Regions from separate parts of the Caballeronia sp. KNU42 genome, predicted to be linked through region 1. Evidence: predicted binding sites of a transcription regulator. Region 1 holds the regulator's gene; each other region holds the start of a gene.

Region 1 (4,219 bases):
AATGCCGATTTCCTCGATTGTTTCCAGGCAATCCGACGTAAACCCAGGGCAGAAGACGTCTACCCGCTTCACGCCTGCGGCTCCGAGTTCGGCGAGCGACGGCGCTGTATAGGGCTGCAGCCATTCTGCCCGGCCAAAACGCGACTGGAATGTCACCCGGCATTCCACCGGTGACAACCCAAGCGCCGCCATCAGCAACGAGCCGGTCTGTTGACACTGATCATGGTATGGATCGCCAAGATCCATGGTGCGCTTTGGCACGCCGTGGAAACTCAGCACCAGCCGGTCCCCGGCCGCGAAGTCCGGCTGGCCGTGATGCCGCCAATAGTCCCGCACCTGCTCGGCCAGCGCACCAATATAGGCCGGATGGTCCGCATATTGGCGGATGGTGCGCAGCTCCGGCTGATTGCGCACGCGCCGCAAGGCATTAAACGCGTCGTCGAACGCGGTGGCCGTGGTCGACGACGAATATTGCGGATACATGGGTACGAGCAGTACGCGCTCAGCGCCTTCCAGCTTGAGTTGATTCATCATGGCCGGAATGCCGGGCGTGCCGTAGCGCATGGCGTAGTCCACGATCACGTGATAGTCGTTCACCATGAATAACCGCCGCAACGCCTCAACCTGCTTTTCCGTATACACACGCAACGGCGAGCCTTCGGGCAGCCAGACCTGGGCATATTTTTTCGCCGACGCCCGGCCCCGGAACGGCAGGATGGCCAACCGCAGGATGACTTGCCACGCGAGCGCAGGAATTTCCACCACGCGCGGGTCCGACAAGAACTGCGCGAGGTATTTGCGCACCGCCTTGGGCGTGGGCGCATCCGGCGTGCCGAGGTTGATCAGCAGCACCGCAACGCGATGCGAAGCGGAAGGCTGCGAAGGCAACTCGAGGTCGTAGCGCATAAAGGAAAGAGGCTGTGAAGCCCGTGGAAGTAAGTGAAACCCATTATAGCGGCGGGTTTCGGAACGCAACATCGACCGAACGGCCGAGTGGTGAACGAGGCTGGGGCAAGGCAAGATGGGTTGTCTGCCGGAGGGCTTCGCAGCATTTTGCGGACCGGACCGGCAGACGGCTTATTGCAGACTTATCGCACTATTGCTGGCTACTGAGCGAGAGGGACAACAGGCGCGCGGTGATATCGACGATTGGAATCACGCGGTTGTATGCCATCCGCGTGGGTCCGATCACCCCCAGCGTACCTACGATCTTCCCGTTCACCTCATAGGGCGCTGTCACAACGCTCATTTCCTCGATCGGTACGAGATTCGACTCTCCGCCGATAAAAATCTGCACGCCTTGCGCGTGGCTCGATACGTCGAGTAATTGAAGGAGACTCGTCTTTTGGTCGAACACGTCGAAGAGCTTGCGCAGCCGCGCCATGTCGGAGGAAAGATCCGCCACTTCCAGCAGGTTGCGCTCGCCAGAAATCAGCAGGGTGTCGCCTTGATCCGTTTCGTCGACGCTCGCGGCCACCGCTGCCTGCATGAGCGAGGTCATGTCGCCGCGCAACGCGTCGATTTCCTCGCGCAGTCGGCGGCGTACTTCGTCGAAGGACAGCCCGGCGAAATTCGCGTTGATATAGTTCGACGCCTCGGTGAGCTGCGACGGCGAGTAGTCGCGTTGAGTGGCCATGATGCGGTTCTGCACGTCGCCTTCAGGCGTCACTATGATCAGCAGGATGCGCTTGTCGGACAGGCGCATGAACTCGATCTGCTTGAACATGTGGCTGCGGCGCGGCGTGAGAATGACGCCAGCGAACGTGGACAGGTTCGAGAGCACGCTCGCCGCGGCAGCCACGATCTTCGCCGGCTCGCCGCCCTGCAGCTTGATCTTGACGGCGGAGGTCATGGCTTCGTCGTCGGTGGTTTCGACGGTGAGCATGGTGTCCACGAAGAGCCGGTAACCGCGCGGCGTGGGAATCCGCCCCGCCGACGTATGCGGACTCACCACCAAGCCAAGGTCTTCCAGGTCCGACATGACGTTGCGGATGGTGGCAGGGCTGAGCTCGAGGCCGGAGTAGCGCGACAGCGTGCGGGAACCGACCGGCTGACCTTCGGCTATATAGCGCTCGATCAGCGTCTTGAGGAGGGTCTGGGCACGGGGGTCTAGCATGGGGAAATTTTAGCTCAACGTGTAAGGAAACAGCGAGCACAGCAAAAAAGGGCGACGACGGTTGAGGCTGGTTTGTCATTCACCCGTCATCAATTCATGATCCACACCATTCTAGCGACAATTCCCCGTCGCGCCCGGGGCTTGGCGTATACACACAACTCCTAAGCGCCGCGGGCAGGCGCACGGTTCTTTTCGACACTCACCTATGGTGTAATGCCGGCATGGAAATTGGGACCCAATTCAAGACTGTCGCGCTCGTGGGGCGCAACAATACGCCCGGCATCAGGGAGCCGCTGACGGCGCTCGCCGCTTGCATCGTGAAACGCGGCTTCGACGTCGTGTTCGAAACCGAAACGGCGGATGACGTCGGCGTGACCGACTACCCGGCCTTGAGCGCACAGGAAATTGGCGCGCGCGCGGACGTGGCGGTCGTGCTCGGCGGCGACGGCACCATGCTAGGCATTGGGCGGCAGCTCGCGCCATATCGCACGCCGCTGATCGGCGTCAACCACGGGCGGCTCGGTTTCATCACGGACATCACGCTGGCCGAAATGCACGAGCTCGTGCCGCAGATGCTCGCCGGCAGTTTCGAGCGCGAAGAGCGGACCTTGCTGGAAGCGCGCATTGTCCGGGACGGCCAGCCGATCTATCACGCGCTGGCGTTCAATGACGTCGTGGTGAATCGGAGCGGTTTCTCAGGCATGGCGGAACTGCGCGTGTCGGTGGATGGACGCTTCATGTACAACCAGCGCTCGGACGGGCTGATTGTCGCCACACCCACGGGGTCGACCGCGTACGCGCTGTCCTCGTCCGGACCGATCCTGCATCCGCAATTGCAGGGGTTCGTACTGGTGCCCATTGCGCCGCATTCACTGTCCAACCGTCCGATCGTGCTACCCGACGACTCTCAGGTGGATATCCAGATTATTGGCGGGCGCGACGTGAACGTGAATTTCGACATGCAGTCGTTTACCGCTGTCGAATTGAACGACACCATTGAAGTGCGGCGTTCGCGCCATACCGTGCCGGTGTTGCACCCGATTGGCTATAGCCACTACGCCACGCTGCGCAAGAAGCTGCACTGGAACGAATATCCCTCGCACGAAGACGCCACGAAACTCTAAGACGCCCATGCTCCGTCATCTCTCGATTCGCGACTTCGTCATTGTCGCCGCGCTAGACCTCGAGTTCGAGCGCGGCTTCACCGTATTTTCAGGCGAAACCGGCGCCGGCAAGTCGATTCTCATCGACGCCCTCGCGCTCACGCTCGGCGCGCGGGCCGACGCCAGCATTGTGCGCACCGGAGAAGCGCGGGCGGACATCACCGCCGAGTTTTCGACCCACGCGCAAGTCTCGCGCTGGCTGGACGAGCACGCGCTGGCAGTTGGCGATGCCGACACCGTCATGCTGCGCCGTGTGGTCGATTCGAGCGGGCGTTCGCGGGCGTTTATCAACGGTACGCCGGCGACGCTCGTGCAGTTGCGTGAACTGAGCGAAATGCTCGTCGACATCCACGGCCAGCACGCGCATCAATTGCTGATGCGTCCCGACGCTCAGCGCGAACTCTTCGATACCCACGCGGGCCTTCTCGATTCAGCGCAAAAAGTGGCGCGGACGCATAGGGTCTGGCGCGACGCCACGCAGGCAGTCGAACTGGCGCAAAACCGCGATCGCGAGTTGCAACTGGAGCGCGAGCGTCTTGCATGGCAGTTGAGCGAACTCGACAAACTCGCGCCGCAGCCAGGCGAGTGGGAAGAAGTGAGCGCCGAGCATCATCGGCTATCGCATTCGGCGAGTTTGATCGACGGTGTGCAAGGTGCGCTGAACGCGCTGTCCGAGTCGGACGAAGCCATGATCACGCAACTCTCTTCCATCGTCTCGAAGCTGCGCGGTCTGGTCGATATCGACCCTGCCCTTGCCGACGTGCTGGCTTCGCTCGAACCTGCCGAGATTCAATTGCAGGAAGCGTCGTATTCGCTCTCGCATTATGCGCAGCGGCTCGAACTCGATCCGAACCGCCTCGCGCAGGTTGAGCATCGGATGGAGCAACTGCATTCGGCTGCGCGCAAGTTCCGCATGCAACCCGAAGCGTTGCCCGAGGAG
Region 2 (4,219 bases), 190 kb from region 1:
TGAATTTGCCGGCCACGGTGGAAGCGGCCATGCCGAACGTGTTCGCCGATCAGATCGAGTGGATGGATCGCAACATGAGTTTCCGCGACAGCATCGTGCTTTCGGTGCATCCGCATAACGATCGCGGCACGGCAGTCGCCGCAGCGGAACTCGCGATCCTTGCCGGCGCCGATCGCGTGGAAGGCTGCCTCTTTGGCAACGGCGAGCGCACGGGCAACGTGGATCTCGTCACGCTCGCGATGAATTTGTACACGCAGGGTATCGACCCCGGTCTGGATTTTTCGGATATCGACGGCGTGCGCCGCGTGGTCGAGCGATGCAACCAGATTCCGGTACATCCGCGGCATCCGTATGCCGGCGATCTCGTGTTCACGGCCTTCTCCGGCTCACATCAGGATGCCATCCGCAAGGGTTTCGCCCAGCGTGAACCGGGCACGATATGGGACGTGCCGTATCTGCCCATCGACCCTGCCGATCTTGGCCGCAGCTACGATGCCGTGATCCGCGTGAACAGCCAGTCGGGTAAAGGCGGCGCGACGTACCTGCTTGAACGCGGGCTGGGCTTCACGCCGCCGCGCCGCGTGCAGATCGAATTCAGCCACGCCGTGCAGAAAGTCGCCGACGCCTCCGGCGCGGAAGTGTCCGGCGAAGCCATTTGCGCGTTGTTCCAGCGCGAATACTTCGATGCGCAAGGCCCGGCGTCGCGCGATGCATCGACTATTTACTTCGATGGACGCCACGTGAAGCTGCCCGTATCCGCGGTCGCCGACGAAGCGCAAGCGCAGGCAATCGCAGCAGCGGTAGCCAGCGTGGCCGGTGTGTCGATCGAGGTGACATCGTTTGAAACCGCCGCGACCGCGAAGGGTGAGACGGCGGTGTTCATCGGCTGCCGGATTGGCGACCAGGCCATGCGGTTCGGCGTTGCGGTGAATGCGAACGCAACTCAGGCGGTCGCCGATGCCATTGTCAGCGCGGTCAATCGCGTGCGCTGGGTTGGGCGCAAGGAAGTGGAAAGCGAAGCGGTCGCGGCGTGAAGGGGTTTGGTTTTGAGGCAAGAAGTAACTAAGTGACGAGCGGTGGTGTTATCAGGCACCGCTTTCTTGCTCAGCGCGGCAGGCATTCGCGAAGCAGGCGATAAAACACGACAACCGGTATCGACATGGCGGCCGGCGCTCACGAGGCGCCGCCCCGCCGGTCGAACCGCGACGCTCCATCGAACGGCGTCGAAACGGTGCTAATCCAGCGCCACGCGTGTCGCCTGCATTGCGAGCAACTGCCATTGCTTATCGACCTGGATGTGGATGGCCGTATACGCGATGGGAAACAGCAAGGCGCCGTTCTTCGACTCCATCTCGAGCAAAGCGCGGCCAAACACGATCCACGTGTCCCGCCCGCCCGGCATCACGTCCTGCGACTGGATCTCGATCTGCCGATAACGCCTGCGGCCCGCCGTGATCGCATCAATAAACTGACGCTTCGTCTCGCGCTTGCCATTGGTGTGGACGTAGCTGGCGTTCTCCGCCAGCAGCGCGTCCAGCAATTCGCCGTCACCGTCGACCATCGCGCGAAAACGCTCGCGCTCAAGTTCGCGGATTGCCTCGATGGGCGTATCGATGGGTTGTGCCGGCATCTGCAGTTCCTCTCACACTTGAGGAACCGATGGACACGGTCCCCGTCAGAAGTTGTATTGCAAATATATCTGGCTGAAATTTATACCAGGATTCGGGTGTTCGATACCGCCGTTGGATAAATGCTGAAACCGGAAGCCAGCCTGGTAGTTTTGATGAGCGCCGAATTGGGCTCCGACGCCCACTACGTCAGCAAACTGAAAGGCCGAAGAGAAGGTACGCGTCTCGGTTTCACGAACGTGTGACAGGAGACGTACGCCCACGCCCGCTTCCACATAGGGCCGAAACCATCCCGAACTCTTGATGAAGCGGAACACCGGCGTCACGCCGAATTCCCAGATTCCCGGATTCGATGCCTGGCTTTCGCGTATATCCCAGTAGGCCACGTGGGCTTCGCCCACAACGGTGAAGTGGAAGCCGCCGATTTCCCACCAGGTCCAGTTAGGGTCCCAGACCACACCGACATCCGCCTTCCGGACGTCATGGTCGGCAACCCCGCCCGCGATCTGCACGCCGAACTGATCGGCGCGGGCAGTGGCCGAAGTCAGGACCAACGCACCAAACAACGCACCATAAAAAGAGCGCTTTTGCCAGACACTTTTGTTCTTCTGCATGAATACTCCAGAACGGGATTCTCACAAGTCGGGCTTGTCACTAATGCAGCAAGCGCCATTTTAGAGACGCTCTCAAAAAAGTGCTCGGAAGAGTTCTGCTGAATGGGGAAAACACGGAATAAAGTTTCGTCGAAGTCCGGTTGGCGGTTGAATCGTGCGAAATCTTGCAAATTTCTTTCGGTAACTTTGACAAAGAGAGTGTTTCGCGGCGTGTAACAGTGCGGGAAACCACTTAGAGCCTATTGGAACGAAGATTCTAATAGCGTATGGGAACTCCACCACACAACGCACCTCTAATCCTTAGCACTCGAAATAGCAGAGTGCTAATATCCTGCTAGACCCGGTTTTTCATCGGGTTTTTTGTTGATAAGGAGCACACAAGCGTGACCAATGCGATGACCCTCCCGAACACTGGACACTCGGCGCCGGCCAAGGCCGCTTCGGCAGGTGCGCTGACGTTTGCGCAGTCGTCCATGTTGACTGGCCAGATCGGCAACATCGACGCCTACATTTCGGCTGTCAACCGGATTCCGATGCTAACGCCGTCGGAAGAACGTCAGTACGCCACCGAATTCCGTGACAACGACAACCTGGACGCCGCTCGTCAGCTCGTGCTGTCGCACCTGCGGCTGGTGGTATCGATTGCCCGCAATTACCTGGGATACGGCCTGCCCCACGCCGACCTGATTCAGGAAGGCAATATCGGCTTGATGAAAGCCGTGAAGCGCTTCGATCCGCAACAGAACGTGCGGCTGGTGTCATATGCCATGCACTGGATCAAGGCTGAGATTCACGAGTACATCCTGCGCAACTGGCGCACGGTGAAAGTGGCGACCACGAAGGCGCAGCGCAAGCTCTTTTTCAACCTTCGCAGCCACAAGACGGGACATAACGCGTTCACGCCGGACGAGGTTGATAGCCTGGCGAAAGAGCTGAATGTGAAGCGCGAAGAAGTGTCGGAGATGGAAACGCGTCTTTCAGGCGGGGACATCGCGCTGGAAGGTCAGATCGATGACGGCGAGGAATCGTATGCGCCTATCGCGTATCTCGCCGACTCGCACAATGAGCCGACCAACGTGCTGGCTTCGCGTCAGTTCGACAAGCTGCAAAGCGAAGGGTTGTCGACCGCCCTCGAGTCGCTCGACGAACGCAGCCGCCGGATCGTTCAGGCGCGCTGGCTTGAAGTGGAAGACGATGGCTCGGGTGGCAAGACGCTGCATGAACTTGCTGACGAGTTTGGCGTATCGGCTGAACGAATTCGTCAGATCGAAGCCAGCGCAATGAAGAAAATGCGTTCGGCGCTGACTGAATACGCTTAAGGGTTGAAGGCAGAACTTTCGCCACCTGATTTCTAGCGGTGCATAGGGAAGAGTTGAAAGCCCGCCGTCGAAAGACGGCGGGCTTTTCTTTGCCTGCTCGATTTGCGTGTGCGCGACGCGTACCCCAAAAAAACGGCGCCAGAGGTTTCCCCATGGCGCCGCCCAGCGTTCAGCCGGCAGTCCGTCTGCGGCCTAGCGCGACATCATGTGCGCGCCGACGTTATGCAGGACCCACAACGTCCCGCCGATCAGGATCACCGCCACCATCACGGTGAAGCCGAACGCGAGCACGTTCCATCGCTGCGATGAAGACGTGTTCATATGCAGGAAGAACACCAGGTGCACGAGGATTTGGACGAACGCGAGCACCGCGATCGCGATGATCGTCTCGGTCGGCCCCAACGCCTGTTGCATGACCAGTCCAAAAGCCGCGGCCGTCAGCACGACCGACAGGACGAAGCCAATGACATACGAGCGCATGCTGCCGTGGCCCGCGCCGGTATCGATTGAATGTGCGTGTGCCATTTATACGACGCTCGTCAGATAAACAAAGGTAAAGACGCAAATCCACACGATGTCCAGAAAGTGCCAGAAGAGGCTGAGACACGTGAGGCGCGTCAGATCGCGTTGGGTGACTTTCTTGTTGCCGATGACCTGG
Region 3 (4,219 bases), on a different replicon from region 1:
CATCATTGAATGGTTCGGCGAGCTGGCTGGCGATTGTGACCATGAGTTTTCAGAACGGGAAGGGACGGCACGCTCGTGCATGCAGAGCGAAAGGATTGATAAGGACTGCGTGAAGGAAAGATCGAGCAAGCGTAGAACGTGGCGAGCCGCTGCGTCACGAGTCCGAAGCGCACGTCGAAGCGTCTGAAACCGGACGCCCTGACGTGCCCGCCTGCTTACAAGTGAGAAAGCCTCAGAAATCGAAGCCAGGTCCGCCGGCGCCCGGTCCACCGGCAGGACCCGCAGGGGCTGCATTTTTCGGCGCTTCGGTTACCGTTGCATCAGTCGTGAGCAGGAGGCCAGCGATAGATGCGGCGTTTTGCAGCGCGGTGCGCGTCACTTTGGTCGGATCGAGCACGCCCGATTCGACCAGGTCACCGTATTCACCCGTCTGCGCGTTGTAGCCAAAGTTGCCCGTACCCTCGGCGACCCTCGCGACGACCACGCTGGCTTCCTCGCCCGCGTTCGTGACGATCTGGCGCAATGGTTCTTCCAATGCGCGCAGCACGATCTTCACCCCGGCGTCCTGGTCCGCGTTGGCGCCCTTCAGGCCGCTGATTGCCTGCTTGACGCGAACGAGCGCAACGCCGCCACCCGGCACGATGCCTTCTTCAACTGCTGCACGCGTCGCGTGCAGCGCATCGTCAACGCGATCCTTTTTCTCCTTGACCTCGATCTCGGTTGCACCGCCCACCTTGATCACCGCTACGCCGCCGGCCAGTTTCGCTACGCGTTCCTGCAGCTTTTCGCTATCGTAGTCGGAACTGGCTTCGTCGATCTGCACACGGATCTGCTTGACGCGTGCCTGGATATTCTTCGTGTCGCCGGCGCCGTCGATCACGATGGTGTTTTCCTTGCCCACTTCAATGCGCTTGGCCTGGCCCAGTTCAGCCAATGTCGCTTTTTCCAGCGTGAGACCGGTTTCTTCTGCGATCACCTGGCCGCCGGTCAGGATCGCGATGTCTTCGAGCAATGCCTTGCGACGATCGCCAAAGCCCGGCGCTTTAACCGCGACTGTCTTCAGGATGCCGCGGATATTGTTGACCACGAGCGTCGCGAGCGCTTCACCCTCGACATCTTCAGCGATGATCAGCAGCGGTCGTCCCGCCTTCGCAACCTGTTCCAGCACCGGCAGCAGATCGCGGATATTCGATACCTTCTTGTCATGCAGCAAGACGAACGGTTCGTCGAGAACGGCGACCTGTTTATCCTGATCGTTGATGAAATAGGGCGACAGGTAGCCACGATCGAATTGCAATCCTTCAACCACATTGAGTTCATCTTCGAGCGACTTGCCGTCTTCGACCGTGATCACGCCTTCCTTGCCGACACGATCGATCGCCTCGGCAATCCGCTGGCCGATCGATTCTTCGCCGTTAGCCGAGATGGTCGCGACCTGGGCAATTTCCTTGCTGGTCGTGGTGGGCTTGCTGATCTTCTTTAGTTCTTCGGCAGCGGCGATCACGGCCTTGTCGATGCCGCGCTTCAGATCCAGCGGGTTGAGACCCGCAGCCACGTATTTCAGCCCTTCGCGTACGATCGCCTGCGCCAGCACGGTGGCTGTAGTGGTGCCGTCACCGGCGTCGTCGCTGGTGCGCGACGCGACTTCCTTAACCAGTTGCGCGCCGATATTTTGCAGCTTGTCGGCCAGCTCGATTTCCTTCGCGACCGATACACCGTCCTTGGTCACGATCGGCGAGCCGAAGCTGCGCTCCAGCACGACATTGCGGCCTTTGGGCCCAAGCGTTACTTTCACTGCGTTGGCGAGGATGTTGACGCCTTCGACCAGTTTCGATCGTGCGCTATCGCTAAAGACAATTTCCTTGGCTGCCATTTCTGAAGCTCCGTTATTGTTGGGTGACTACGGCGACAATGTCTTCTTCGCGCAGCACGAGCAGTTCGTTGCCGTCTACCTTGACCTGCTGGCCGGCATATTTTCCGAAGAGCACGCGCTCGCCGACCTTCAGGTCGGGCTCGATGCGCTTGCCGTCGCTATCACGCTTGCCGGGACCGACCGCAATGACTTCACCCTGGTCAGGCTTTTCAGCGGCGCTTTCGGGAATAACAATGCCCGATGAGGTTTTTGTTTCCTGGTCGAGGCGCTTGATGATCACGCGGTCGTGTAGCGGACGTAGGCTCATGGTTGGATTCCAATTGTGGTGAATGAGTAGCACTCCTCGAAGACGGGTGCTAACAGGAATTGAGTATAGGAATCTGCGGTGGCTCGATCCAATAACGAATACATGAAACGTTATCGGCGTTTGGCATTTGGCCGTGGTGCTTCGAGTGCGTACATCACGCGTGTCACGCGGCGCCAGCGGGCCGCTTTAGCAAAGCCCCTTGGCGCGCGTGTTTACGATCGTGCTCGGCAGTGCTGGATTGGCGGCTGTTCTATAGCGAGCGCCCGGGTGGTTCAGCCCGCTGCGCGCTTCTGTATAGCCTGCACGTAGCGATTTTCCGGACGTGGCAGTCCGAGATTCTCGCGTAACGTCGTGCCTTCATACTCGGTGCGAAACAGGCCGCGCCGCTGCAACTCCGGTACCACCAGCTCGGCAAACTCGGTCAGCCCGCCCGGCAACCATGGCGACATGATGTTGAAGCCGTCCGCGCCTTCTTCCTCGAACCACTGCTGCAATTGATCGGCAATACTCTCCGGAGTGCCAACGACTTGCTGGTGTCCACGAGCGCCGGCTATGCGCAGATACAGGTCACGAATGCTCAGGTTCTCGCGGCGCGCCAGATCGAAGAGCAATTGCTGCCGGCTTTTGCCGCCATTCGTTTCCGGCAGGTCGGGCAGCGGCCCGTCGATGGGATACTTCGACAAATCAACACTGCCGGTCATTTTCGACAGCAATGCGAGGCCGACATCGGGGTGAATGAGGTCCTGTAGCGCGTCGAACTTCGCGTGTGCCTCTTCAAGCGTCCTGCCGATGACCGGGAAGATACCCGGCATGATCTTCAGATCCTCAGGTTGCCGGCCGTATTTGATGAGCCGCCCCTTGACGTCCTGATAGAACGCCTTGGCTTCATCGAGGGTCTGGTGCGCAACGAAGATCACCTCGGCGGTCTGCGCGGCAAGCTCGCGGCCGGCATCCGATGCTCCGGCCTGCACGACCACTGGCCAGCCCTGCGGCGAGCGGGCGATGTTGAGCGGGCCGCGCACCTTGAAATGCGGGCCGCGATGGTCCAGCGTATGCAGCTTGTCAGGATCGAAATAGATCCCGCTTTCACGGTCGCGGATGAAAGCGTCGTCTTCCCAGCTGTCCCAGAGGCCTGCGACGACGTCATGGAATTCGCGTGCGCGTTCGTAGCGAACTGCGTGAGCGGGATGTTGCTCGAAGCCGAAGTTGAGCGCTTCCGTTTCGCTGCTGGAGGTAACCAGGTTCCAGCCCGAGCGTCCGCCGCTCAAGTGGTCGAGAGAAGCGAACTTGCGTGCGACGTTGAACGGTTCATTGAACGTGGTGGATACGGTCGCGATCAAGCCGATGTTCTTCGTGACTACCGACAAGGCGGCCAGCAGGGTCAGCGGTTCGAAGTGGTCGGCGCGGGCCGTGCGCGAGAGCGATGCGAGATTCGTATCCCGGATGCCTACGCTGTCCGCGAAAAACACCGCGTCGAATTTCGAACGCTCGGCGATCTGCGCGAGTTCAGCGTAGTGTGAGAAATCGAGCCCACCCGCCCGATGCGTCTCAGGATGACGCCAGGCGGCAATATGGTGGCCCGTCTCCATCAGGAAAGCACCTAGCTTGATCTGCCGCTTCGCCTTGCTCATTGGTTTGCTCCACGTCGTTGGGCGGTTTGGATGGCTGGACGCATATTCTTGAGCTTCCGCACGTTTTCACCAATCAACGATTTTTGCTTTGCATATTCAGCGCAACGGCAAATGCATGGCGCTAAACCACGAAAACATCTGCAAGGTTGCCATTCAGGCCGTGGGCGGTGAGCGTGTGGTTGCGGACACCGGTCCACGATCAGCAAATCACGTCCGACGATCTGTTGAAACTGCCTGAAGTAATCCACGCGTCGGGTGAATCGGTGAGGTTCCGGTCTGATTAACCGTCTTGATTATTCCGTCTGGCGCTTAGCACAACACGAATCGATGGTTCGTTACGGCCCGGTGCGCTGCTACATTCCCGGCTGTGACGCACCGCTTAGGTGCTCGCTCTATCTACAACTGCGC

Evidence for each region. Region 1 encodes HrcA, which represses chaperone genes, less so after heat shock. Its sites were predicted from a motif close to TTAGCACTCNNNNNNNNNGAGTGCTAA; they were not measured.
Region 2: a site for HrcA is predicted at 2,543-2,569, ahead of rpoH (RNA polymerase sigma factor RpoH). Genes of this name have one in related genera too.
Region 3: a site for HrcA is predicted at 2,207-2,233, ahead of ACSOSP_RS19630 (co-chaperone GroES). Genes of this name have one in related genera too.

What each region holds. Positions count from the first base shown of each region.
Region 1 covers NZ_CM132388.1:3,484,418-3,488,636, reverse strand. The annotation lists gene hemH (ferrochelatase) at 1-906, opposite strand, end outside; gene hrcA (heat-inducible transcriptional repressor HrcA) at 1,097-2,116, opposite strand; gene ACSOSP_RS15745 (NAD kinase) at 2,338-3,240, shown strand; gene recN (DNA repair protein RecN) at 3,248-4,219, shown strand, end outside.
Region 2 covers NZ_CM132388.1:3,299,291-3,303,509, reverse strand. The annotation lists gene leuA (2-isopropylmalate synthase) at 1-1,034, shown strand, start outside; gene ACSOSP_RS14925 (nuclear transport factor 2 family protein) at 1,235-1,630, opposite strand; gene ACSOSP_RS14920 (acyloxyacyl hydrolase) at 1,676-2,242, opposite strand; gene rpoH (RNA polymerase sigma factor RpoH) at 2,626-3,561, shown strand; gene cyoD (cytochrome o ubiquinol oxidase subunit IV) at 3,754-4,086, opposite strand; gene cyoC (cytochrome o ubiquinol oxidase subunit III) at 4,087-4,219, opposite strand, start outside.
Region 3 covers NZ_CM132389.1:127,508-131,726, reverse strand. The annotation lists gene ACSOSP_RS19640 (D-isomer specific 2-hydroxyacid dehydrogenase family protein) at 1-43, opposite strand, end outside; gene groL (chaperonin GroEL) at 233-1,873, opposite strand; gene ACSOSP_RS19630 (co-chaperone GroES) at 1,887-2,180, opposite strand; gene ACSOSP_RS19625 (LLM class flavin-dependent oxidoreductase) at 2,453-3,811, opposite strand.